2 regions of the Devosia sp. YIM 151766 genome follow, and region 2 is predicted to be linked to the other one. Evidence: riboswitches for the same ligand, from Rfam matches in the RefSeq annotation. Region 2 holds a riboswitch; the other holds the start of a gene.
The links. A riboswitch is a leader RNA that binds a small molecule or an ion and turns the genes downstream of it on or off. The one in region 2 is predicted to bind cobalamin.
Positions count from the first base shown of each region.

Region 1: linked by a shared signal. The riboswitch ahead of O9Z70_RS12545 ((2Fe-2S) ferredoxin domain-containing protein) and the one ahead of cobW (cobalamin biosynthesis protein CobW) in region 2 are both predicted to bind cobalamin.

Region 1 is NZ_CP127251.1:2,539,946-2,552,060, reverse strand. It holds gene serA (phosphoglycerate dehydrogenase) at 1-1,352, opposite strand, end outside; gene O9Z70_RS12565 (phosphoserine transaminase) at 1,472-2,644, opposite strand; gene O9Z70_RS12560 (ABC transporter ATP-binding protein) at 2,865-3,614, opposite strand; gene O9Z70_RS12555 (FecCD family ABC transporter permease) at 3,604-4,620, opposite strand; gene O9Z70_RS12550 (ABC transporter substrate-binding protein) at 4,678-5,616, opposite strand; gene O9Z70_RS12545 ((2Fe-2S) ferredoxin domain-containing protein) at 5,603-6,331, opposite strand; cobalamin riboswitch at 6,431-6,638, opposite strand; gene O9Z70_RS12540 (PQQ-dependent sugar dehydrogenase) at 6,793-8,094, shown strand; gene O9Z70_RS12535 (hypothetical protein) at 8,187-8,912, opposite strand; gene glmM (phosphoglucosamine mutase) at 9,190-10,533, opposite strand; gene ftsH (ATP-dependent zinc metalloprotease FtsH) at 10,653-12,115, opposite strand, start outside.
Region 2 is NZ_CP127251.1:511,904-524,018, forward strand. It holds gene ileS (isoleucine--tRNA ligase) at 1-1,440, shown strand, start outside; gene lspA (signal peptidase II) at 1,555-2,118, shown strand; gene O9Z70_RS02480 (hypothetical protein) at 2,202-2,900, shown strand; gene O9Z70_RS02485 (pseudouridine synthase) at 3,120-4,721, shown strand; gene rsmD (16S rRNA (guanine(966)-N(2))-methyltransferase RsmD) at 4,743-5,297, shown strand; gene O9Z70_RS02495 (Fur family transcriptional regulator) at 5,481-5,894, opposite strand; gene O9Z70_RS02500 (metal ABC transporter permease) at 5,884-6,702, opposite strand; gene znuC (zinc ABC transporter ATP-binding protein ZnuC) at 6,864-7,649, opposite strand; gene O9Z70_RS02510 (zinc ABC transporter substrate-binding protein) at 7,855-8,847, shown strand; gene O9Z70_RS02515 (DUF2164 domain-containing protein) at 8,928-9,182, opposite strand; cobalamin riboswitch at 9,272-9,539, shown strand; gene cobW (cobalamin biosynthesis protein CobW) at 9,713-10,762, shown strand; gene cobN (cobaltochelatase subunit CobN) at 10,972-12,115, shown strand, end outside.

The DNA.
Region 1 (12,115 bases), 1.3 Mb from region 2:
AGTTCGGCCTCCATATTGATCTCCTTGACCTGGATGATGCGCGGCTTGCCGTTGACGAACAGCGTGCCGGCAATGCCCCGGGTCTGGCGCTCGGTGGTCACGGTCAGGCGGATATAGCCCTCATAGGCGCCCTGCTGGTCGCGTGTCGTGGTCTCGACCACGATGCCGCGATCCTTGGCGACCTGCGGTGCCGAGACCATGTTGACATCGCCCAGCGACGGCTTCAGCACCCCGTTGATGGCGGCGGCGATCATCGGGCGGATATTGAGGTTGGCCGGGGTTCCCTCGAACTCGATCTTGATGCCGCTGATCGCCGTTTCGGTGAGCTGGCCGGCAAAGGAGCCCAGGGCTTCGGCCAGCTTCACCCAGGGGGTGATGATGGGGGCTTCCTCGGCCGAAATGGACGGGAAGTTGAGCGCATTGGTGATCTCGCCGGTCATCAGATAGGCCGAAATCTGCTCGGCCACCTGCAGGGCGACGTTTTCCTGCGCTTCCTTTGTCGAGGCGCCCAGATGCGGCGTGCAGATGACATTGGGCAGTTCGAACAATGGGTTGTTCTCGGCCGGCTCGGTCAGGAACACGTCGAGCGCGGCCCCGGCCACCTGGCCGGACTTCAGCGCCGCATAGAGCGCATCTTCATCGATCAGGCCGCCGCGGGCGCAATTGACGATGCGTACGCCCTTCTTGGTCTTGGCCAGGTTTTCTGCGTTGAGAATGTTGCGGGTCGCGTCGATCAGTGGCGTGTGCAGGGTGATGAAATCGGCGCGGCCGAGCAGGTCGTCGAGTTCGACCTTTTCGATGCCCAGGGTCTGGGCCCGTTCCGGCGTCAGAAAGGGGTCGAAGGCAATGACCTTCATCTTGAGGCCCTGGGCCCGGTCGGCGACGATCGAGCCGATATTGCCCGCCCCGATCAGGCCGAGAATCTTGTTGGTGACCTCGACGCCCATGAAGCGGTTCTTCTCCCACTTGCTGGCGCGGGTCGAGGCATCGGCTTCGGGCAATTGGCGGGCCAGGGCCATCATCATGGCGATGGCGTGCTCGGCCGTGGTGATCGAATTGCCGAAGGGCGTGTTCATCACGATGATGCCCTTCTTGGTCGCGGCGGGGATGTCGACATTGTCGACACCGATGCCGGCGCGGCCGATGACCTTGAGATTGGTCGCGGCGGCAAGGATTTTTTCCGTCACCTTGGTGGCCGAGCGGATGGCCAGGCCGTCATATTGGCCGATGACTTCGAGCAGCTTATCCTTGTCCTTGCCCAGATCGGGCAGGTAATCGACCTCGACGCCATTGTCCTTGAAGATCTGGACGGCGGTGGGGCTGAGCTTGTCGGAAACGAGAACCTTGGGCATTTGGGTGTCCCTGAATTGGGTGCGGCGGCACGATCTGAACCGGCGAGACCGCGGAAATCTGAGATGGCAGGCCTCATCCTGCTGGTCGAAGGACGAGGCCGGGTTCCGTGCGGGTCGGGTTAGGCGGCGATCTTGAGAGCGGCCTTTTCCTCGGCGAAGGCCCAATCGAGCCACGGGGTCAGAGCCGCCAAGTCGGAGGCCTCCACGGTCGAGCCAGCCCAGATGCGCAGCCCCGCCGGGGCGTCCTTGTAGGAGCCGAAATCATAGCCGACGCCGAGCTTGTCGAGGCGGGCGACCATGGCCTTGGCGAAGGCGGCCTGCGCGTCATCATCCAGAGCGGTGATCGCGGGATCGACGATGGAGAGGCAGACCGAGGTATTGGACCGCTGGCCGGGGACCTTGGCGAGGAAATCGACCCAATCGGTCTTGTCCACCCAATCGGCCAGCACCCTGAAATTGGCGTCGGCGCGGGCCTGCATGGCCTTGAGTCCGCCGATTTCCAGCCCCCATTGCATGGCGTCGATGGCGTCTTCGATGCACAGCATCGAGACGGTGTTGATGGTTTCGGCCTTGAAGATGCCTTCGATGAGCTTGCCGCTCTTGGTCAGGCGGAAAATCTTCGGCAGAGGACGGTCAGGCTTGTAGGTTTCAAGCCGTTCGACGGCGCGGGGTGACAGGATCAGGATGCCGTGCGCGGCTTCGCCGCCCAGTGCCTTCTGCCAGGAAAAGGTGACGACATCGAGCTTGGCGAAGTCGAGCTTCTGCGCAAAGGCGGCAGAAGTGGCGTCACAGATGGTGAGGCCTTGGCGGTCGGCTGGGATCCATTCGGCGTCGGGGACGCGGACGCCCGAGGTGGTGCCGTTCCAGGTGAAGACCACATCGCGGGTGAAGTCGACCTGGGCGAGATCGGGCAATTCGCCATAAGGCGCTTCGAGCAGGCGGACATCGGGAAGCTTGAGCTGCTTGGTGACATCGGTGACCCAGCCGGCGCCGAACGATTCCCAGGCCAGCATGTCGACGCCTCGGGCGCCGAGGGCGCTCCAGAGGAACATCTCCACCGCGCCGGTATCGGAAGCGGGGACGATGCCGATACGGTAATCGGCGGGCACTTCGAGCAGTTCGCGCGTCAGATCGATCGCCTGCTGAATGCGCGCCTTGGCGGGCTTGGAGCGGTGCGAGCGGCCGGTCAGGGCGCCGGCAAGCACGTCAATCGTCCAACCCGGACGCTTGGAGCAGGGACCCGACGAAAAATTTGGATTAGCCGGTTTTACCGCCGGTGCGGTTTGGGGCATTGCAGCCATATCAAGCGGCCCTCCCAGGCCTATGCGTCTCGCGTTAGGGCGAGATGTCCTGAGGCGGGAGATAAACCTGTGCGGCTCGGGCGTCAATGGGGATTGGTGGCGTTGGTGGTGGTGCTCGGATTTTTTCGCCCTATCGCCCCCTGGAAGGCGAAAGGCCGATGGATTTGCGCGAAAGCAGGCCCCCAAGAAATATTGCAAACCGTTGAGGTCGTCATATCGAGCCGGTCACGGTCAGCTGGCCATCACGGAATTGGCCGTCGACGCGGTAGATTTGGGCCAGGTTCTCGCGGGTGAGCACGGCGTCGACGGGGCCTTGGGCGACCAGCTTGCCGTGGTCGAGCAGTAGCACCTCATCGCAATAGCGGGCGGCGAGGTTGAGGTCGTGGAAGGAGGCGAGAACGGTGCGGCCGCGGCGGCGGACCTGGTCGAGCAGGCGATATTGGAAGTGCAGGTCGAGATGGTTGTGCGGCTCGTCGAGCAGGTAGAGTTCGGGATCGAGCGCCAGCAATTGCCCGAAGAACAGGCGCTGCTGCTCGCCGCCGGACAGGCGTGCCGCATCGTCTTCGGCGCGGTGGCCAAGGCCGATCTCGTGCAGCGCCGCGGCGATGCGGGCTTCGGCCTGTTCGGCGGGCAAGCGCAGCGGCAGCAGCCCCAGCCGCACCACTTCGCGCAGGCTGAGGCCCGCCAGATTGACCTGTTCCTGCACCAGCGCGCCCACCCGGGCGGCGTAGCGGCGGCGGGCCATGGCGCCGATTTCCTCGCCGGCCAGGCCGATAGCGCCCCGGCTGGGGCGATCGGCGCGGTAGAGCAGGCGCAACAGGCTGGACTTGCCGGCGCCATTGGGGCCGAGCAGGCCATAGAAACGGCCGGGTTGCAGGGTGAAGCTCACCGCGTCGAGCAGCGATTTGCCCTGCTTGACCAGGCCCAATTGCCGGACCGTGAGAATGGGTTCAGATGCCATTGCGAACCCTCCGCAGGATGACGATGAAAGGCGGGGCGGCGAACAGGGCCAACAGCACGCCGAGCGGCAATTCCTCGGGCGCCAGCACGATGCGGCAGAGCAGATCGACCACCACCAGCACCAGCGCGCCGAGCAGCACCGCCAGCGGCACCAGCCGGCGATGGGTGGCGCCGATCAGCAGCCGCGCCATATGCGGCACGATGAGGCCGACAAAGCCAACAATGCCGGCCCCGGCCACCGACAGGCCGGTCAGCAGCGCCGCGGCGGTGAAGAAGCCGATGCGCAGCCAGGCGACCGGCACGCCGAGCGCCGTGGCCCGCTCGTCGCCGAGCAGGACGGCATCGAGCATGGGCGCGAACCAGAGCGAGAAGGCGATTATCGGGGGCAAGGCCAGGGCGAGGGGCAGCAGATCGCCCCAGGTCGTGCCGGCCGCCGAGCCCATCAGCCATTGCAAAGCCGCCTGGGTGACATGGGGGTCGGCGATATGCAGGAAAAAGGCGGAGATGGACTGGAAGAACAGCGAGACGGCGATGCCGGCCAGAATCAGCACCAGCCGGTCGAGTCCGCGCGCCGGGCTGAAGGCCAGGCCCAGCGTGACGACAAAGGCGAGAACGGCGCCGCCGAAAGCCAGGAGCGGCAGGCCGATGGAAGCGACGAAGGCGGCCGGCAGCCAGACAATGGCGGCGGTGGCGGCCGCCGAGGCGCCGGAGGAGAGGCCCAGCAGATAGGGATCGGCCAAGGGGTTGCGCAGCAAAGCCTGCATGACCGTGCCCGACAGCGCCAGGGCGCCGCCGACCAAGGCCACCATGAGAACGCGCGGCAGGCGCCATTCCCAGATGATCAGCACCAGATGCCGCTCCGCCTCGGGCAGGCGCAGCAGGGCATCGAGACGCGCGCTCCAGGAAAGATTGGCGGTGCCCCAATAGATTCCGGCTAGCCCAGCCAGCAGCAGCGCGATGGCGGTGACTGCAAAGGCGGTGACGATTCTGCCGCGCGGGCGGATCATTTGGACTTCACTTTCTATCGGCACGGTTTCTATCGGCTCCTGCGCCGCCCTTCCGTCTTAGTCCAGCGCCGCCAGGTCGGCGCCCAATTGCTCGACGCCTTCGACGAAGCGGATGCCGAGGACGGTGGCCGAGAAGGGGATGGTGACGAAACGCTCCTCGCGGACGGCGTCGAGTTCGGAGAGCACCGGATCGGCCTTGAGATGGGCGATCTTATCCTCGGCGGTGGACCATTCGGCCTCGATCAGCACGATGACGTCGGGATCGCCCACAACCACCGCCTCCCAGGCCAGGTCGGCCCAGCGGCCTTCCACTTCGGCGGCGATGTTTTCGAGGCCCACGGCGTCGAGCAGCAGGCCCGGCGCGCCGCAGCAACCGGCGGAGAAGGCGGTTTCGGTGCCCGAATCATAGAGGAAGGCGCGGCGGCCCTGGCCGGGATTGGCGCCGGCGATTGCCGCCAGGCGGGAGCGGATATCGGTGGCTACCGTTTCGGCCCGGTCCTCGACCCCGAACAGGGCGCCGATGCGCTCCAGATCGATGAAAAGCGGCTCGGTGGTCAGCTTGACATCGGCGGGGTGCAGGTTGCGGCATTCGACATTGACCAGATAGGTGCCGATGCCCAGATCGTTCCAGTCCTCTTGGGCGCCCAGGGCCTTTTCGCCGAAGGCGGAATTGAAGCCGGCAAACAGCAGGTCGGGGTTTTCGGCCAGCACCACTTCGCGGGCCGGATAGCGCTCGGACAAAACCGGCACGCTGTCATAGGCGGCCTGCCAGCGCTCCGGGATGGCATCATCGATATAGGCGGTGCCGACCAGATGGCTTTCGAGGCCCAAAGCCAGCATGATTTCGGTGGCTTGCTGGTTGAGGGTGATGACGCGGCTGGGCACCGCTTCGAAGCCGGAGACGGTCTCGCAGCTTTCGATGCTGGGCGTTTCGGCTAGGGCAGGGCTGGAGGCCAGGGCCAGAGCGGCAATGGCGAAGAGGCTAATGGGCTTCATGATGCACCTCGTGGATGAGCAGTTCGGACAGCCTGTCATTGGCTCCCAGGGCGGTCGCAAAGCGGGCGACATCCGCATGGTTTTCCAGCCGATACCAGCGGCCGGAGGGATAGACGGCCAGCATCGGCCCCTGATTGCAGGGAAAGAGGCAGCCGGTCTGGGTGATCAGGCAATCGTCGCGAATGCCGGCGCGGCGCAGCTCGGTGTCGAGCGCCTGCCTGAGCGTTCCGGATTGGCGGAATGTGCAGCGCGGGCCGCTGCAGACCAGCAGGTGATGCCGGAAGGGCGGCGGTTCCTGCCAGCCGGGATTGGTGATGGCGGCCTGTTCCGGCGCGATGGGACGGGCGGCCGGGGCCTTGGCCAGCGCCGAGCCGGCCAGCGCTTGCAGCACGGTAGCGTCGTCCACCTGGTCGGCGGCCAGCGCCAGGGCGACATGCTCCGCCCGGGGCCGGGCTAGCCAATGGGCCAGCGCCCCGGGCAGCCAGGCGGCGAGGCTGTCGGAAAAGGGCAGGCCTACCGGCTGCACCAGAATGGTGCGGGCGCCGGAGGCGACGAGTTCGTCAAGCGCCTCCATCGGCCCCGGTCCGGTGCCTTCCATCCGGGCGATGGCGGCGGGCAGCGTCGAGGCGGCAATCAGCCCCTGGCTGAGATTGCGGAAGCGGCGAGCGCTGAGATAGGGCTGGCTGACGAGATAGAGGACGGCGTCAGGGCGCAAATTCGCCACTCCCCAAAGGGGAAGGCAGCCCAGCGTTTTGCGATAGTGCAGACGTGCAAAAACCCATATGCGCCCCCTGCCGGGACACCTCGCCCGGCTTCATGGTCAGTGCTGGCGGCAGGTCTCCTGGCTCGCGGCTCGGTCGCGTCCCGCCCCTTCCCGATCGCTAAGGATCAGTGGTGAATGCAGGAAGCTCGCCGCTTACAGTTGCGAGGGCAGCTCCGGAATTGGCCCCTGATGGGTAATCCGCACCGGTATTCCCTTTTGATCCGCGCGTCATGGCGGAACCGAAAGCGAGGATCAGATTGCATGTTTGGCCGTTGCTGGCAAGCCGCATCGTCGGCGCGAGATGGCGGGCATCGGAAAAATGTGATTTTTCCGGCGCGGCTCTGGTCCTCGTCCGGTAAACCGATTAGCGTGGTTTTCTTTCCATTCCTTGCTCCAGCATTTCGAGACGACCCATGGCCGAGCCTACACTTTTTGCCCGCCTTGTAGCTCTTGTCGGCGGCGTAGCCGTCGCTGTCCGCCATTCCGGCGACGGACCGCGCCCGCCGGCCTATGGCACGGCGCCGGCCATTCCCGATCCCAAGCCGCAGGGCAAGATTCCGACGCTGAAAATGCCGACGGCCAAGGGCTGGGAAGGCGATCACCGGCCGACGCCGGCAGCGGGGCTCAAGGTCAATGCCTTCGCCAAGGGGCTGGACCATCCGCGCAATATTCTGGTCCTGCCCAATGGCGACGTGCTGGTGGCCGAATCGATGGGCGAGGACGGCAAGCCCAATTCCATCTTCGACCATGCCATGGCCGCGACGATGAAGCGGGCCAAGGCGCGAGGCGAGAGTCCCAATCGCGTCACATTGCTGCGCGACGCCGATGGCGACGGGGTGGCCGAGGAACGCCATGCGCTGATCGAGAATGTACGCCAGCCTTTCGGCATGGTGCTGATCGGGGACATTCTCTATGTCGGCGCCAGCGATGCGGTGCTGGCTTTTCCCTATGAAGCGGGGACGACGCGGATCACCGCGCCGGGCCGCAAGCTGATGGACCTGATCCCCGGCGGGCACTGGACGCGCAACCTGATCGCCAGCAAGGACGGCACCAAGCTTTATGTGGCGGTGGGCTCGCTGAGCAATATCGCCGATCACGGCATGGCGGTGGAGGAAAACCGCGCTTGCATCCACGAACTGGACCTGGTCAGCGGCACGTCGCGGATCTTCGCCGGCGGCCTGCGCAATCCGGTGGGCATGGCCTGGGAGCCTGAAGGCGGGCAGCTCTGGACCGTGGTGAATGAACGCGACGGCCTGGGCGACGAGACGCCGCCCGATTACCTGACCTCGGTGGTGGATGGCGGCTTTTACGGCTGGCCCTATTGCTATTGGGACCGGGTGGTGGACGACCGCGTGCCCCAGGATGCAGCCAAGGTGGCCGCAGCCCTGCAGCCCGATTATGCCTTGGGCGGCCATACCGCGTCGCTGGGCCTGTGCTGGCTGCCGGAGGGCACCTTGCCGGGCTTTCCGCAGGGCATGGCCATTGGCCAGCATGGCTCGTGGAACCGCTCGAAACTCTCCGGCTACAAGCTGGCCTTCGTCGAATTCCAGAACGGCAAGCCGGTCGGCATGCCGCGCGACATCCTCACCGATTTCCTGTCGCCGGACGAGAAGCATTCTTATGGCCGCCCGGTGGGCGTGGTCATTGCCGGCGATGGGGCGGTGCTGATGGCCGACGATGTCGGCGATGTCATCTGGCGCGTCACCGGCGCCTGAGCGGGAAGGCGAAACAAGAAAAGGCCGGTGTCGTTTAGACACCGGCCTCCAGAACCGTCATCTGGCGGACGTGGCGCTCCACCCCCTGCCGATCAGTTGAAGCGGTAGCGTACTGTGCCGCGGACTTCGTGCACCCAATTGTCATCGATGGAATAGGGCGCGGTCGCGGTGCTATTTTCGATGCGGTTGATATAGAGGGCGCGATAGCCCAGATCGGCGACGACCTGGCCGAAATCGTAGCCGAGGCCCGCCATGCCGGCAGCGGCAAAGCTGGTATTCTTGCCCCAGGTGTCGGCCGGTCCGGGACCGGTGGTGACCATGTCGTTATAGGCAACGCCAACGCCGCCGCCGACATAGCCGAAGGGGCCGCCGGCCGCCGAATAGCCGTCGCCGAAGCCGACATCGTAATAGGCGTTGGCCAAGACGACCGTGGAGCGAAGATTGAGGCTGTGGACGCCATTGGCGACATTGCCTGAAGAATCGTTAATCGTGGCGCGCATGCCGTCATTATGCAGCCGGTCGACCGTCAGATCGACACGCAGGCCGGTTCCCGTCTCGTAACCGGCGCCGACGCCGTAGGAATAGCCATAGCCGAAGCCATCGACCTCGAAGGCCGAAGGGGTGGCGGTCGGATGGTTCACCTGACCGGCCCACATCAGGTTCAGCCCGGCGCTGCCGCGCAAATAGAGCGAGCCGGTATAGCCGTAATCCACGTCGGGGATTTCGATGATGGGCGGATAATAGGGCATGTCGGCGGCAATGGCCGGCCCGATCAGGGCAGCTCCCGCCGCCAGCACCGCAAGGGTGAGCTTACGCATGGAAGTAATTCCTTTGGTTGCCACGACACCAGTCGATACAACCTTTATCGAGGAAACTTCTTAAGGCTCACTTAACCTAAAACTTTAACCTTAATGCCGGCAAGGAACAGGTATTGCCAAAGTATTGCCGTGCGAATGCGGGCAAGTGATCTGTTGGAAGTGGCCGGTCTCCTTGCGCCCCTCAAGAGGACGGTTATCGCCTATGACCTCGACCGGCGTCTTTCCCGGACGAGCGCGGTTTGGGCCACATCATCGCTGCCGCGAAAATGGAAAGAGCCTAGGCGACGTCGCGGATCGCCGCTTCGACCTGGCCGACGACCTTTTCCACCAGGCGCGCATCGTCGGCTTCGCCCATGACGCGGATGACCGGTTCGGTGCCGGAGGCGCGGACGACCAGCCGGCCGCCATTGCCGAGCATGGCCTGGCCATCGGCTATGGCCTGGATGACCTGTTTATGTTCGAGCGGCTTGCCGGATTTGAATTTCACGCTGCGCAGGAGCTGCGGCACCTTTTCGAAGCGGGCGCAGATTTCCGAGATCGGCACGCCCTTCTGCTTCAGCACGCCGAGCAATTGCAGGGCGGCAACGAGGCCGTCGCCGGTGGTGGTGAAATCGGAGAGGATGATGTGGCCCGATTGCTCGCCGCCGACATTGAAGCCCTTGGCCCGCATGGCTTCGAGCACGTAGCGGTCGCCCACCTTGGTGCGTTCGAGGGTAAGGCCGAGATTGGTCAGGTGCCGTTCGAGCCCGAGATTGGACATGATGGTGGCCACGATGCCGCCGCCGGTGAGCATGTCGCGCTCCATCCAGCTTTCGGCGATCACCGCCATGAACTGGTCGCCATCGACCACCTGGCCCTTTTCGTCGACGATGATGACCCGGTCGGCATCGCCGTCCAGGGCAATGCCGATATCGGCGCGCACTTCCTTGACCTTGGCGGCCACCGCTTCGGGGGCGGTGGAGCCCACCTTGTAATTGATGTTGAAGCCATCGGGCTCGGCGCCGATGGTGAAGACTTCGGCGCCCAGTTCCCACAGCGCGATGGGGGCGACCTTGTAAGCGGCGCCATTGGCGCAATCGAGCACGACCCGCAGGCCGGCCAGGTCGAGATGCCGGGGCAGGGTGCGCTTGGCATATTCGATATAGCGGGTGCGGGCTTCCTCGTCGCGGTGGGCGCGGCCGATATCGCGGCCCCGGGCGAGATAGCGGGTCATGTCGCTGTCGAGCAGCCGTTCGATTTCCAGCTCGATCTCGTCGGAGAGCTTGTAGCCATCGGGGCGGAACAGCTTGATGCCGTTATCGTCGTAAGGGTTGTGCGAGGCCGAGATCATGACGCCCAGATCGGCGCGCAACGAGCGGGTGAGCATGGCGACGGCGGGCGTCGGCATGGGGCCGAGCAGATAGACATCCATGCCCACGGCGGTGAAGCCGGCGGTCAGCGCCTGCTCGATCATATAGCCGGAACGGCGCGTATCCTTGCCGATGACCACGCGATTGCGGTGATCGCCGCGCACGAACTTGGTGCCGGCGGCCATGCCGATCTTGAGGGCAAGCTCGGGCGTGAGCTTGTCGCCATTGGCGAGACCGCGGATACCGTCAGTGCCGAAATATTTGCGGACCATGATCTTTTCCCGGAAACTGGGTTGCTTATGCGAATATGACTTTGCGCTGAATAGATCAGGTAGCGGCAAAGAGAAAGGGTCACCTTGCGGCGACCCTTAATTGTGATCCTTAATCGGGCCTAGCTTCCGGGCTGCGGTTCCATGCCCGGCTCCGGCGGGGCATCGGGGCGCTTCTTGCCGGCCTTGCCGGCCGAGGGCACGCCGCTGGCCTTGGGGGCCGCACTGCCGTTATCGTCCGGGCGCACCGGCTGCTTGCCGTCCATCAGCGCCCGCAATTCGTCGCCGGTCAGGGTTTCGAATTCGAGCAGCGCCTGAGCGATGGCCTCCCATTGATCGTGATAGGTGGTGAGGATGTCGCGGGCCGAGGCTTCGCCGTCCTCGATCAGCTTGCGCACTTCCTGGTCGATGATGCGCGCCGTGTCGTCGGACATATGCTGGCTTTGCGTCACCGAATGGCCCAGGAACACCTCCTGGTCATTGGACTTGTACCGCACGCGGCCGAGTTTTTCGCTCATGCCCCATTCCATCACCATCGAGCGGGCCAGATTGGTGGCCATCTGGATGTCGCCGGAGGCGCCGGAGGTGACCTTGGCGGGGCCGAACTTGATGATCTCGGCCTCGCGGCCGCCGAACAGCATGGTCAGCCGGGCCAGGGCCTTTTCGCGGGAGAAGGAATAGGAATCGCTCTCGGGCAGGGTCATCACCATGCCCAAAGCGCGGCCGCGCGGGATGATGGTGGCCTTGTGGATCGGGTCGATGCCGGCGACCTTGAGGGCGATGATGGCGTGGCCGGCCTCGTGATAGGCGGTCAGCTTCTTCTCGTCGTCGGTCATGGCCATGGTGCGGCGCTCGGCGCCCATCATGATCTTGTCCTTGGCATCCTCGAATTCGGCATGGGTGACGAAGCGCTTGTTGCGCCGCGCCGCCATCAGCGCCGCCTCGTTGACCAGGTTCATCAGGTCGGCGCCGGAGAAACCGGGCGTGCCGCGAGCAAGAACCTTGAGATCGACGTCGGGTGCCAGCGGCACCTTGCGCACGTGAACCTTGAGCACCTTTTCGCGGCCGGCGACGTCGGGATTGGGCACCACGACCTGGCGGTCGAAGCGGCCGGGACGCAGGAGCGCCGGATCGAGCACGTCGGGACGGTTGGTGGCGGCGATGAGGATGACGCCCTCATTGGCCTCGAAGCCGTCCATCTCGACCAGCAACTGGTTGAGGGTCTGCTCGCGTTCGTCATTGCCGCCGCCGAGGCCGGCGCCGCGCTGGCGGCCAACGGCGTCGATTTCGTCGATGAAGATGATACAGGGGGCGTTCTTCTTAGCCTGTTCGAACATGTCGCGGACGCGGGAGGCGCCGACGCCGACGAACATTTCCACGAAATCGGAGCCGGAAATGGTGAAGAAGGGCACATTGGCTTCACCGGCGACCGAACGGGCCAGCAGCGTCTTACCGGTGCCCGGGGGGCCGACCAGCAGCACGCCGCGCGGAATGCGGCCGCCCAGGCGCTGGAATTTGCCCGGATCGCGCAGGAATTCGACGATTTCCTCCAGGTCCTGCTTGGCCTCGTCGACGCCGGCGACGT
Region 2 (12,115 bases):
GCCGATCGCCCCGATTGGGTGCTGAGCCGCCAGCGCGCCTGGGGCGTGCCGATCACCGTCTTCGTCCACAAGGAGACCGGCGAGATCCTTCGCGACGAAGCGGTCAATCACCGCATCGCCCAGAGCTTCGAGGACGAGGGCGCCGATGCCTGGTACCAGCCGGGCGCCGCCGAACGTTATCTCGGCGGCGACTATAAGTCGGACGATTACGAGATGATCCGGGACGTGCTCGACGTCTGGTTCGATTCCGGCTCGACCCATTCCTTCGTGCTGCGCAACAAGCAGAAATGGCCGCATCTGAAATTCCCGGCCTCGATGTATCTCGAAGGCTCGGACCAGCATCGCGGCTGGTTCCACTCGTCGCTGCTCGAAAGCTGCGCCACCAATGGCCACGCGCCCTATGACAGCGTCCTCACCCATGGTTTCACCATGGATGGCGAGGGCCGCAAGATGAGCAAGTCGCTGGGCAATGTCGTCGCCCCGCAGGAGATCATCAAGCAATATGGCGCCGACATCCTGCGCCTCTGGGTCGCCTCGGCCGATTATTCGGAAGACCTGCGCCTGGGCAAGAAGATCATCCAGACCACGGTGGATTCCTACCGCAAGCTACGCAATACCCTGCGCTGGCTGCTCGGCAATCTGGCTCACTTCAACAAGGATGACGTGGTCGATCCCGCCGACATGCCCGAGCTGGAGCGGCTGATGCTGCATCGCCTCGCCCAGCTCGATGCCGGCGTCCGCACGGCCTATAAGGAATACGATTACCGCAAGGTCGTGACCCTACTGACCAATTTCATGAACATCGAGCTTTCGGCGTTCTATTTCGATATCCGCAAGGACGCGCTTTATTGCGATCCGATCTCCTCGGTGACGCGCCGCTCGGCCCTCACCGTGCTCGAACACCTGTTCAACGCGCTCACCGCCTGGCTCGCGCCCATCCTGGTCTTCACCATGGAGGAATGCTGGCTGGAACGGCATCCGGACCCGGCGGAATCGGTGCATCTGCGCCTGTTCCCGGATATCCCGGCGACCTGGCTGGACCACGATCTGGCCGGCAAATGGCAGCTCATCCGCGCCGTCCGCCGCGTCGTCACCGGCGCCCTCGAGGTCGAGCGCCGCGAAAAGCGCATCGGCTCCTCGCTGGAGGCCGCGCCCCGCATCCATGTCGCCGACCCCCGCTACATCGTGGCGCTGGAAGGACAGGACCTCGCCGAAATCGCCATCACCTCGGCGGTTCAGGTCACGCAGGACGAGGGACCGCCCGAGGCCTTCCGCCTCGAGGATGTGCCCGGCATTTCCGTCATGCCGGCAATGGCCGAGGGCCAGCGCTGCGCCCGCTCGTGGAAAGTGCTGCCCGAAGTGGGCTCGGACCCGGACTATCCCGACGTCTCCCCCCGCGACGCGCAGGCCCTGCGCGAACGCGCGGCGGCGGGGTTGTAACTGAAAACAAGACCCGTCACCCTCGGGCTTGACCCGAGGGTGACGAACGGGATGGAATTCAAGCCCTCCCCGAGCCTCCCCTCAAGGGGGAGGGGGCGCTAAACGGAGCTGCCGGTGAACCTTTCCCTCCGCCATCCCACCATTCTCGTCTCGCTCATGGCGGGCATCCTCGCTTTCGGCCTCGACCGGGCGCAGAAGGGCTTCCATATCGCCGCCGAATGCTACGCCATCGGCCAGGCGCTGTGCGTGCCGGTGCCTTTCGCCTATGAGCCCTTGGCGCTCACCGGCTGGCGCGGCGGCGAGGTGCTGACGCTAACGCCGTTTTTCGACTATGTCCTGGTCTGGAATACCGGCATGTCCTACGGCCTGTTCGACGGCCTGCCCGTCTGGGTCCTCGGCCTGGTCATGCTGGCCGCCATCGCCGCCCTGTCGGTCTGGTGGTGGCGCTCCGACGCCATGCTCATTCGCCTGGGCCTGGCCTTCTGCATCGGCGGGGCGCTTTCCAATGCCCTCGACCGCCTGCTTTACGGCGCCGTCGCCGATTTCTTCCACTTCCATTGGGGCAGCTGGTCGTTCTACATTTTCAACCTTGCCGATGTGGCGATAACCTTGGGCGTCCTGCTGCTTTTTGCCGATCTGTTCGGGCTGGGCCGCAAGCCCGGGAAGAAAATCGCCTGAACCGGCCGATCACCATGCTGCCAGAATCTGGTCTTAGCTGCTGGAATGCGCTATAGAAGCCGCCAATATCGAAGGGATGTTGCATGCGTATTGGATTGACCGGGCACCAGGCTGCTCTCTCGAACGCGGCTCGCGCCGGCCTTGCGGCCCTCGGCCTGGCGGCCACGCTCGCTTTGGGCGCTTGCACCACGGTTGAAGGCACCAATGCCATGACCGATTTCGGCACGTTCGAACGCGAAGTGTTGAACACCACGGCGCGCGGCGTCGGCCTCATTCCCGGCGATGCGCCCAAGCAGGACCTGACCAGTGCCCGCGCCCCCCTGGTCATGCCGCGCGATCAATCGGCGCTGCCGGCCCCGACCGTCCAGGCCGCCGCCGCGCAATTGCCCGCCGACAGCAGCAAGGTGCAGATCGACACCGCCAATCTCACCGCCGCCGATATCGAGAATCTGCGCAATGCCCGCGTCGTCGATCTGCGCTCGCTCTCCGGCCGTCCGCTGACCGAGGCCGAGATCAACCAGATGACCGCCCGCATGCGCGCCGCCAATATTGCCGTGTCCGGCAATGCCCAGCGCCCGCTCTATCTGCCACCGGCCGAATATTTCACCCGCGTCGGCGATGCGCAGCTGGTCTGCCGCGCCGCCAATGGCGAACTGGTCTCGCTGCGCGACGATCGCTGCCCCGCCGAAGTCCGTCGCGCCCTTCAGCCCACCGGTCCCCGCGGCAGCGCCATCAGCGGCACGCGGGATGCGCGTCTCACCGAGGCCGAAACCCAGCTCTAGAGCGTTTCCAGCAAAAGTGGCTCCCACTTTTGCGGTTCGGAAACGTGACCAAACAAGGGACCAGTTTATCGATTCAAGGAAACGATGAAATGGTCTAGGCGTTACGTCTCGACCCGAACATTCGGCGGCCGGTCCAACCGGCCGTTTTTCACTTTTTTCGCGCCGCCCGTCTCAGCCAATGCTGCGGCTTATGGGTCCCGCATGTCAGAAAGCCCGCTCATGAGCGACACGCCCAAACAACCCGAAAATGCCGACCGTCTCGCCAAGGTCATTGCCCGCGCCGGCCTCTGCTCCCGCCGCGATGCCGAAGGCTGGATCGCCGATGGCCGTATCTCGGTCAATGGCAAGAAGGTGCTCACCCCCGCCTTCAACGTCACCAGCCGCGACAAGATCGAGGTCGATGGCCTGCCGCTGGCCGCCCGCCAGGGCACCCGCATCTGGCTCTATCACAAGCCCGCCGGCCTGGTGGTCACCGAAAAGGACCCCGAAGGCCGTGCCACCATTTTCGAGGCGCTGGACAGGAAGGGCCTGCCGCGCGTGCTCACCGTGGGCCGCCTCGACATCAATACCGAAGGCCTGCTGCTGCTGACCAATGATGGCGGCCTCAAGCGCGTCCTCGAATTGCCCGCCACCGGCTGGCTGCGCCGCTATCGCGTCCGCGCCCATGGTTCGGTCACCCAGGCCCAGCTCGACGGCCTCAAGAACGGCATCGCCGTCGAGGGCGTCCAATATGGCCCCATCCAGGCCACGCTGGAGCGCGAGCAGGGCGCCAATGTCTGGCTGGTGCTCGGCCTGCGCGAGGGCAAGAACCGCGAGGTCAAGAACGTGCTGGGCTCGCTCGGCCTCGAGGTGAACCGGCTGATCCGCATTTCCTACGGCCCCTTCCAGCTCGGCGATCTGGCCGAAGGCGCGGTGGAAATGGTCAAGTCCCGCATGCTGCGCGACCAGCTCGGCAAGAAGCTGGCCGAGGCCGCCGGCGTCGATTTCGACAGCGAAATGCCCGAAATGCCGGCCCCCCGCGACGAGCGCCCGGTCCGCTCCCCCCGCGACCGCGACCATAGCCGTCCCAATCCGGCGCGCGGCGCCGCCACCGACCAGCGCCGCCCCTCCTATGGCCGCGATGCCGAAGAGCGCCCGACAGGCCGGCCGCGCCGCATCCATTTCGACGACGATGGCCGCGCGCCCGAGGCCTTTGTGCCCAAGGCGCCGCCGCGTTCGCGCCACGCCCCGGACGATCGGCCCGCCCGTGGCTTCGGCAAGCCGGCGCCGCGCGGCGACCGCCCGCAGGGCGGCAAGCCCTTCGGCGACAAGCCCAAGCGCGATTTCGGCGATCGGCCGCCGCGCAGCGGCTTTGGCGATCGGCCGGCCCGTGGCGGCTTCGCCGACCAGCCCAAGCGCGATTATGGCGACAAGCCCGCCCGCACCGGCTTCAGCGACCGGCCCAAACGCGATTCCGGCGACCGGGCGCAGCGGTCCTTCGGCGATAAGCCCGCCCGGGGGGCGCGGCCGGAACGCGGCTTCGAGGATCGGCCCAAGCGGCCCTATGGCGACCGGCCTCAGGGCGGTCGCCCCGGCGGCAAGCCTTTTGCCGGCAGGCCCGACGGCAAGCCCTTTTCTGGCAAGCCGGGCGGTCCGCGTCCGGGGGGGCGGCCCACCGGCGGCCGCCCGCCAGCCGGCCGCCCGCCAGCCGGCCGCCCGCCAGCCGGCCGCCCGCCAGCCGGCCGCCCGCCAGCCGGCCGTCCGCCAGCCGGCCGCCCGCCAGCCGGCCGTCCGCCAGCCGGCCGTCCCGCCGGTCCGCGCAAGCCGCGCAACGACCGCTGATCGGCCCAGGAACACCGTCCCATGCGCATCGTCGCCGGCAAATTTCGCGGCAAGCAGCTCAATTCCCCCTCGGACCAATCCACCCGTCCGACCTCCGACCGCGCCCGTGAATCCATCTTCAATATTCTGGGTTCGCGTCTCGGCCCGGCGCTGGATGGCAAGCGCGTGCTCGATCTGTTTGCCGGCACCGGCGCGCTGGGCCTGGAAGCCCTGTCGCGCGGCGCCGCCCATGTCACCTTCGTTGAAACCGGCGCCGAAGCGCGTGGCATCATTCGCGACCATATCGAAGCCTTCGGCGCCGCCGGCATCACCAAGCTGCTGCGCCGCGACGCCACCGCTCTGGGCCGCCCCGGCACGTTCGGCCGGTTCGACCTCGTCTTCCTCGATCCGCCCTATAATCAGGCGCTCGGCGAAAAAGCGCTCGTCGAACTGGCCGCCAATGGCTGGCTGGTCCCCGGCGCCACGATCGTCTGGGAAGAAGCCGCCAGCGCTGCAATCGCCATCCCCGATGGCTTCACCCTCGAAGACAGCCGCGAATACGGCGCCGCCGCCATCCGGTTCCTGACCTTCGGCTAGAATCTCTCTGTGTCGAGATCGTCGGCTCCTTTCCTTCCTCTACCTTGAGGGGAGGGAGGCGCAAGAACTGCCGATCCTGCCGCCGAAACAAGCACCATGGTGAAGGGAGAATAGCGCAGCTGGGCTGGGGGCGGTGGAGCGAACCCGGACTGCCGATGCCGCAGCATCCAAGGTAAAGAACCCTCAGGCCGCCAGCAGGCACGTCCCGCATTTGCCGCGGATTTCCATTGTCGTCTGCCCCACCTGGAAACCGGTATTCCTGGCCCAGCCGCCCAGCCTTTCCTCGATCACCGCATCGGTGAATTCATCGACCTTGCCGCATTCGCCGCAAATGGCGAAGGCGATCAGGCCCTTGCGGTGGCAATTCGCGTCGGCGCAGGCGACGAAGGCGCTGAGCGATTCCAGGCGATGGGCGAGGCCGCGCTCCACCAGCTTGTCCAGCGCCCGATAGATTTGCAGCGGCGCGCGCAGTCCGTCGTCGCGCAGCCGGTCGAGAATGTCATAGGCCGAAAGCGGGGCAGGGGCGTGGCTGAGCGCTCCCAGCACCAATTCCTGGTTGCGCGTCAGGTCCTTGGGGATTTTGTGATCATGCGCCATGCTGCTCTCTCCTGCCGAACAATCTTGCCGTCGGCACCGCCAGCGATACGAGGAAGATCGCCAGCGCCATCACCACGATGGAAGGTCCCGAAGCGGTATCCCAGCTGCGCGACCCATACAAGCCGCCCAATACCGACATTGCCCCCAGCGCCGCCGCCACCAGCGCCATCATTTCCGGATTGGCGCTCAGCCGCCGCGCCGTGGCAGCCGGGATGATCAGCAGCGAGGTGATCAGCAACACGCCCACCAGCTTCATGGCGATGGCGATGACGCTGGCCATCAGCAGCATGAGCACGATCCGGCTCGCCTCCGGCCGCAGCCCTTCGGCCTCCGCCAGTTCCGGGCTCACCGTCGCCGCCAGCAGCGGCCGCCAGTTCAGCGCCAGAATGACGAGGATGGCGGCGCCGCCGCCATAGATGACAAGGATGTCTTCCACCGATACCGCCAGGATATCGCCGAACAGAAAGCCCATCAGGTCGATCCGCACCTGCGTCAGGAAGCCGACAATGACCAGCCCCACGGCGAGGCTCGAATGGCTGAGAATGCCCAGCAGCGCGTCGGTGGACAGCGTATTCTGCCGTTGCAACAGCAAGAGCGCCCCCGCCACCAAAGCCGCCACCGCGAAGACCCCCAGCGTCATGTTCACCGATAACAGGATCGACAGGGCCACGCCCAGCAGCGCCGAATGCGCCATCGTATCCCCGAAATAAGCCATCCGCCGCCACACCACGAAACAGCCCAGCGGCCCGGTCACCGCCGCCAGCCCCATGCCGGCGATAAGCGCGCGGGAGAAGAAATCACCGAACATGGATTGCCTCCCGATGGTCCGGCACACCTAAGGGGGAGGGGGCCAAGGGTCTCAGGTTCCGAGACAACTTCACTCGAAGTCCCGGATGTAAATACTCCCCCTCAAGGGGCAGGGAGGCGAAAGAGCCGATGCTGGCGGCAATCCAAGACAAGCGATGCCCCTCAATGCCCATGATGATGCCCCTCATGCTCATGCTCGCCCACCACGCAGCCATCCTCATGATGCTCATGGTCATGATGGTGCTCGTAGATCGCCAGCGTGTGCGCCGCCCGTTCGCCGAACAGCGCCAGATATTCCGGGCTCGTCTTCACCGCATTGGGCGTGCCCCGGCAGCATACATGCCCGTTGAGGCAGATCACCGTATCGGTCTCGGCCATCACCACATGCAGGTCGTGCGAAATCATCAGGATGCCGGCCTGCGTCGTGTCGCGAATCTGCCGGATCAATTGGTACAGCGCCACTTCGCCGGAAAAATCCACGCCCTGCACCGGCTCGTCCAGCACCAGCAGGTCCGGTTTGCGGATCATCGCCCGGGCGAACAGCACCCGCTGGAATTCCCCGCCCGACAATTCCTGCACCGCCGCCTTGCGCAGCCGCGCCGCGCCCACCGCCTCCAGCGCCGCCACGATTTCACCTTCCGGATAATGTCCGGTCAGCGTCATCAGCCGGTCGACATTCAGCGGCAGCGTCCAGTCGATGCTCAGCTTTTGCGGCACATAGCCGATTCGCAGCCCCGGCTTGCGCGTCACCCTGCCCATGCTCGGCTTCAACACCCCGGTCGCGAGCTTCGCCGTAGTGGATTTGCCCGAGCCGTTCGGCCCGATCAGCGTCACGATTTCCCCGCGCCGGATCGAGAGGTCGACGCCCTCCACCAGCACGCGACCGCCGCTGCGGACGCCCGCATCTTTCAGGGTGATCAGGATTTCTCTTGGCCGATGGTCGTGCATTGAAGTCTCGGTTCCGTCGTTCCCTCTCCCTTGCGGGGAGGTCCAGAATGGGGGTGCTGCGGCCGGAGCGAGCTGCGGCGGCCGTTTTTGCACAGGTCGCCACAACCGCTCTTGACGGCACTAAATACGTTATAGCATAACAAAACCGCAAGCGTAATAACATAACATATCGCTTTCGATCTTTCACCCGCCAAGAGGCCAGACGATGCCCAAATTCACCCTGCCACTCGCCGCTCTCACCACCTTCCTGCTCACCGGCAGCGCCCTGGCCGCGCCACAGATCGTCGCCTCCACCAAGCCCATCCATTCCCTGGTTGCCGCCATTATGGGCGATCTCGGCCAGCCCGCCCTCATCGTCAAGGGCGCCGCCTCGCCCCACACCTATTCGCTCCGCCCCTCCGATGCGGCCGCCCTGGAAAGCGCCGATATCGTCTTCTGGACCGGCCATGGCATGGAGCTTTTCCTCGCCGATGCGCTCGAAACCCTCGCCAAAAATGCCGAAGTGGTCGAGCTGGCCGAAACCCCGGGCATCGACTTGCTGCCGCTCCGCGAAGGCGGCGCCTTCGAGGCGCATGACCATGGCGAGGAGCATCACGGCCACGACCATCATGATCACGACCACGACCATGACCACGACCATGACCATGACCACGATCACGACCATGATCATGATCACGACCACGGCGAAGGCGACATGCATTTCTGGCTCGACCCGGCAAATGCCGGGCTGATGGCCACCCATATCGCCGATACCCTGTCCGCCGCCGATCCTGAAAATGCCGAAATCTATGCCGCCAATGCCGCGGCCGAACTGGCCCGGCTCGACCAGCTTGCCGCCGAACTGGAGGAAATCCTCGCCCCGTTATCCGGCAAGCCCTTCATCGTCTTTCACGATGCCTATCAATATTTCGAAGCCCGCTTCGGCCTCGAGGTTGCCGGCACGGTCACCGTCTCGCCCGACATCATGCCCGGCGCCGCCCGCATCGATGAACTGCGCGCCAGAATAGCCGAACTCGGCGCCACCTGCGTCTTCGCCGAGCCCAATTTCGAGCCCGCCATCGTCCGCACCATCGTCGAAGGCACCCAGGCGCGGCCCGGCGTGCTCGACCCCGAAGGCGCCGCCCTCACCGAAGGTCCCGACCTTTATCCCCAATTGCTCCGCGGCCTGGCCGCCGGCCTCCTGGACTGCCTCGGCTAACGGGTCCCGCCCGCGACCTCATACCGAGCCTTCTGAGCTTGTCGGAGGGCCAAGGACGAGGTCGCGGCCACCGGGCGGGTCTAGCGATGATGCTTCGTCACCCGCTCCAGCGCGAAAATCTCGTCGCTCACATCGTCGATCTTCTTGCGCACCAGCGCCTGCGCGTCATGCAGCCCGCGATTGTAGAAATAGGCGCCCATCTTGTCGGCGAAGAACTGCATCAGCATCTCGGCGGGCATGGCGCCGATCGACTGGTCCAGTTCTTCGCGGAAATAATCCTGGATCTCGCCCACAATGGCCTTGGTTTCCTCGCGGCTGAAGCTGATCGGTTTCATGGCGGATAATCTCCTTCGGCCCGTTCATAAGCTGAGTCGGCCCTGGCCGGGCGAGAGCTTGCGGATTGACCCCTGCTATCCCGAAGGCGTAAGGCTCATGGCGTGACGGTTCCCCGCGTGCCAGGCACAACGGGATCAAAAGGGAACACGGTGCGGAATACCCATCAGGGGCCAAAACCGTGGCTGCCCCCGCAACTGTAGGCGGTGGGCGCTCTCAATGCAGCCACTGGGTGGTCGGGCATGGCTTCGAAAGGCGCTTGGCGGTTTTCGACAGCGCCATGGCCGGCAGACATCCGGGAAGGCGGGGGCGCTGTATTCACCGCGAGCCAGGAGACCTGCCGGCACCTTGGTCTGTCGCGACAGCAATGTCGGCGATGCGGCCATGATGAGCCGGGCGCAGAGCCCATAGATTATTCCGTGCGCGGAGGGTGCCACATGAATATGATTGCCGTTTCGTCCGGCCTGTCGTCGCCTGTTCCGGCGGCTTGCTGCCGCTGCTCCCGCCCGGCCACCCGCAATGGAGTGCAGGCGTGACCACCAAGATTCCCACCACCGTCATCACCGGCTTTCTCGGCGCCGGCAAGACCACCCTCGTGCGCCACATGCTGGCGCATGCGCCCAAGGGCAAGCGCATCGCGCTGATCATCAACGAATTCGGCGATCTGGGCGTCGACAAGGACATCCTGGCCGGCTGCGGCGACGAGACCTGCCGCGAAGAGGACATGGTCGAGCTCTCCAATGGCTGTATCTGCTGCACCGTGGCCGATGAATTCATCCCCACCATGCAGGCGCTGCTGGCCCGCGACGACAAGTTCGATCACATCGTCATCGAAACCTCCGGCCTGGCCCTGCCGCAGCCGCTGATCCGCGCCTTCAACTGGCCCGAGATCAAGGCCCAGGTCACCATCGATGGCGTCGTCACCGTCGCCGATGCCGCCGCCCTCGCCGAAGGGCGCTTCGCCAGCGACGAAGCCGCCGTCGATGCCAGGCGCCGTCAGGACGAAATGCTCGACCACGAGACGCCGCTGGGCGAATTGTTCGAGGATCAGCTCGCCGTCGCCGACATGGTCATCATCAACAAGACCGACCTGGTCGATCCAGCCATGCTGGACAAGGTCGAGGCCAATATCCGCGCCGAACTGCGTCCCGGCGTCGGCATCGTCCGCGCCGCCAATGGCCATGTCGATGTCGCGGCCCTGCTCGGCATGGGCATGGAAAGCGAAGCCGATATCGCCAACCGCCCCAGCCATCACGAGCAGGAGCATGGCGGCGAGACCCATGAGCACGACGATTTCGATAGCTTCTCGCTGACCCTGGCCAATATCCAGGGCAAGGACCAGCTGCTCGCCATCATCGAAAACGCCATCAAGGCGCATGACGTGCTGCGCCTGAAAGGCTTCGCCGCCGTGCCCGGCGCCGCCGCCCGCCTCGCCATCCAGGCCGTCGGCCCACGGGTCACCGCCTATTTCGACCGCCCCTGGCAGGACGGCGAGAAGCGCGAGACCAATCTGGTCGTTATCGGCGAACAACCGCTGGACCGCGCCGCCATCATCGCCAGCCTGGAGCAGGCGGCGGCGTGAACGATGTCGCAATATACGCCTAGAGTCCGACACCCCCACCCTAGCCCTCCCCTCAAGGGGGAGGGGACCGGCCGGTGTTCCGGGCAAAATCGCGTCATATCCACCGGCCCAAAGCCCCTCCCCCCTGAGGGGAGGGGTTGGGGTGGGGGTGCTGCGTCGCCAACCTGCGCCACGTCGCCAATCCGCTCCACCATCAAAGGCACCCCCTGATGCACCTGCTCTCCGCCCAGGCCGGTGCCATCCAGCAGGAAGGCGAGGCCATCGACCTCGCCCAGTCCCCCGGCGCCTATATCTTCGCTTCCTCCGCCGATAGCGAGCTGGCCATGCTGGCCGCTGCCGCCGACCGCGCCGGGGAATCCGGCCTGCGCCTCGCCAATAGCCTACGCCTGGCCAACAACCTTTCCGTCGACATGTGGCTGGAACAGACCGTCGCCCATGCCGGCCTCGTCGTCCTCCGTCTTCTCGGCGGCACCGCCTATTTCCAATATGGCGTCGATGAGCTCACCGCCCTTTGCACCAATAAGAACATTCCCCTCGTCCTCCTGCCCGGCGACGCCAATCCCGACCCCATCCTGCAGGCGCGCTCCACCATCCATCCCGACGACTGGTCCGCCCTCCACCAATTGTTCGTCGCCGGCGGCCCCGAAAACGCCGATGCGATTCTGGTGGCGTTTGCCGCACTGTCTCACCAGTCTCCGGCCCAACGGGGAGGGGTTGGGGTGGGGGTGCCGGCGCCTGTCATCGCGCCACGGCTCGTCAACGTGGCGCCGCAACCCTTCCCCCGCTTCGGCCTCTGGCACCCGTCCATCGGCATGACCGACCAGGCCGGCCTGCGCGCGCTGCACGCCCCTTCATCCGGTGCGGCGCTCCCCTCTTATTCCTCTTCCCCTCGGGGAGAGGGTGCCCGAAGGGCGGGTGAGGGGGAGCCCGAGACGGGCGAGGGGGCGGTCCACATCCCCATCCTTTTCTACCGCGCCGCCCTCGAAGGCGCCGGCACCGCCACGCTCAGCGCCCTCATCGCCGAACTCGAATCCCGCGACCTCGCCCCCGTTCCCATCGTCATTTCCTCGCTCAAGGAGGCCGCCTGCATCCGCTTCGTCCAGGATGCGCTGGCCGCCTTTCCGCCGGCGGCGATCTTCAATCTCACCGCCTTCGCCCTCGGCATTGCCGATCTGGATGAGACGACCAACCCCTTTGCCGGCACCGACGCGCCGATCATCCAGCTCATCCAGTCCGGCCGCTCCCGCGCGCAATGGCAGGCCGATCCGCAGGGCCTCTCCTCCAAGGACATGGCGATGTATCTCGTCATGCCCGAAGTCGATGGCCGCATCGGCGGCATCCTTGTCGGCCACA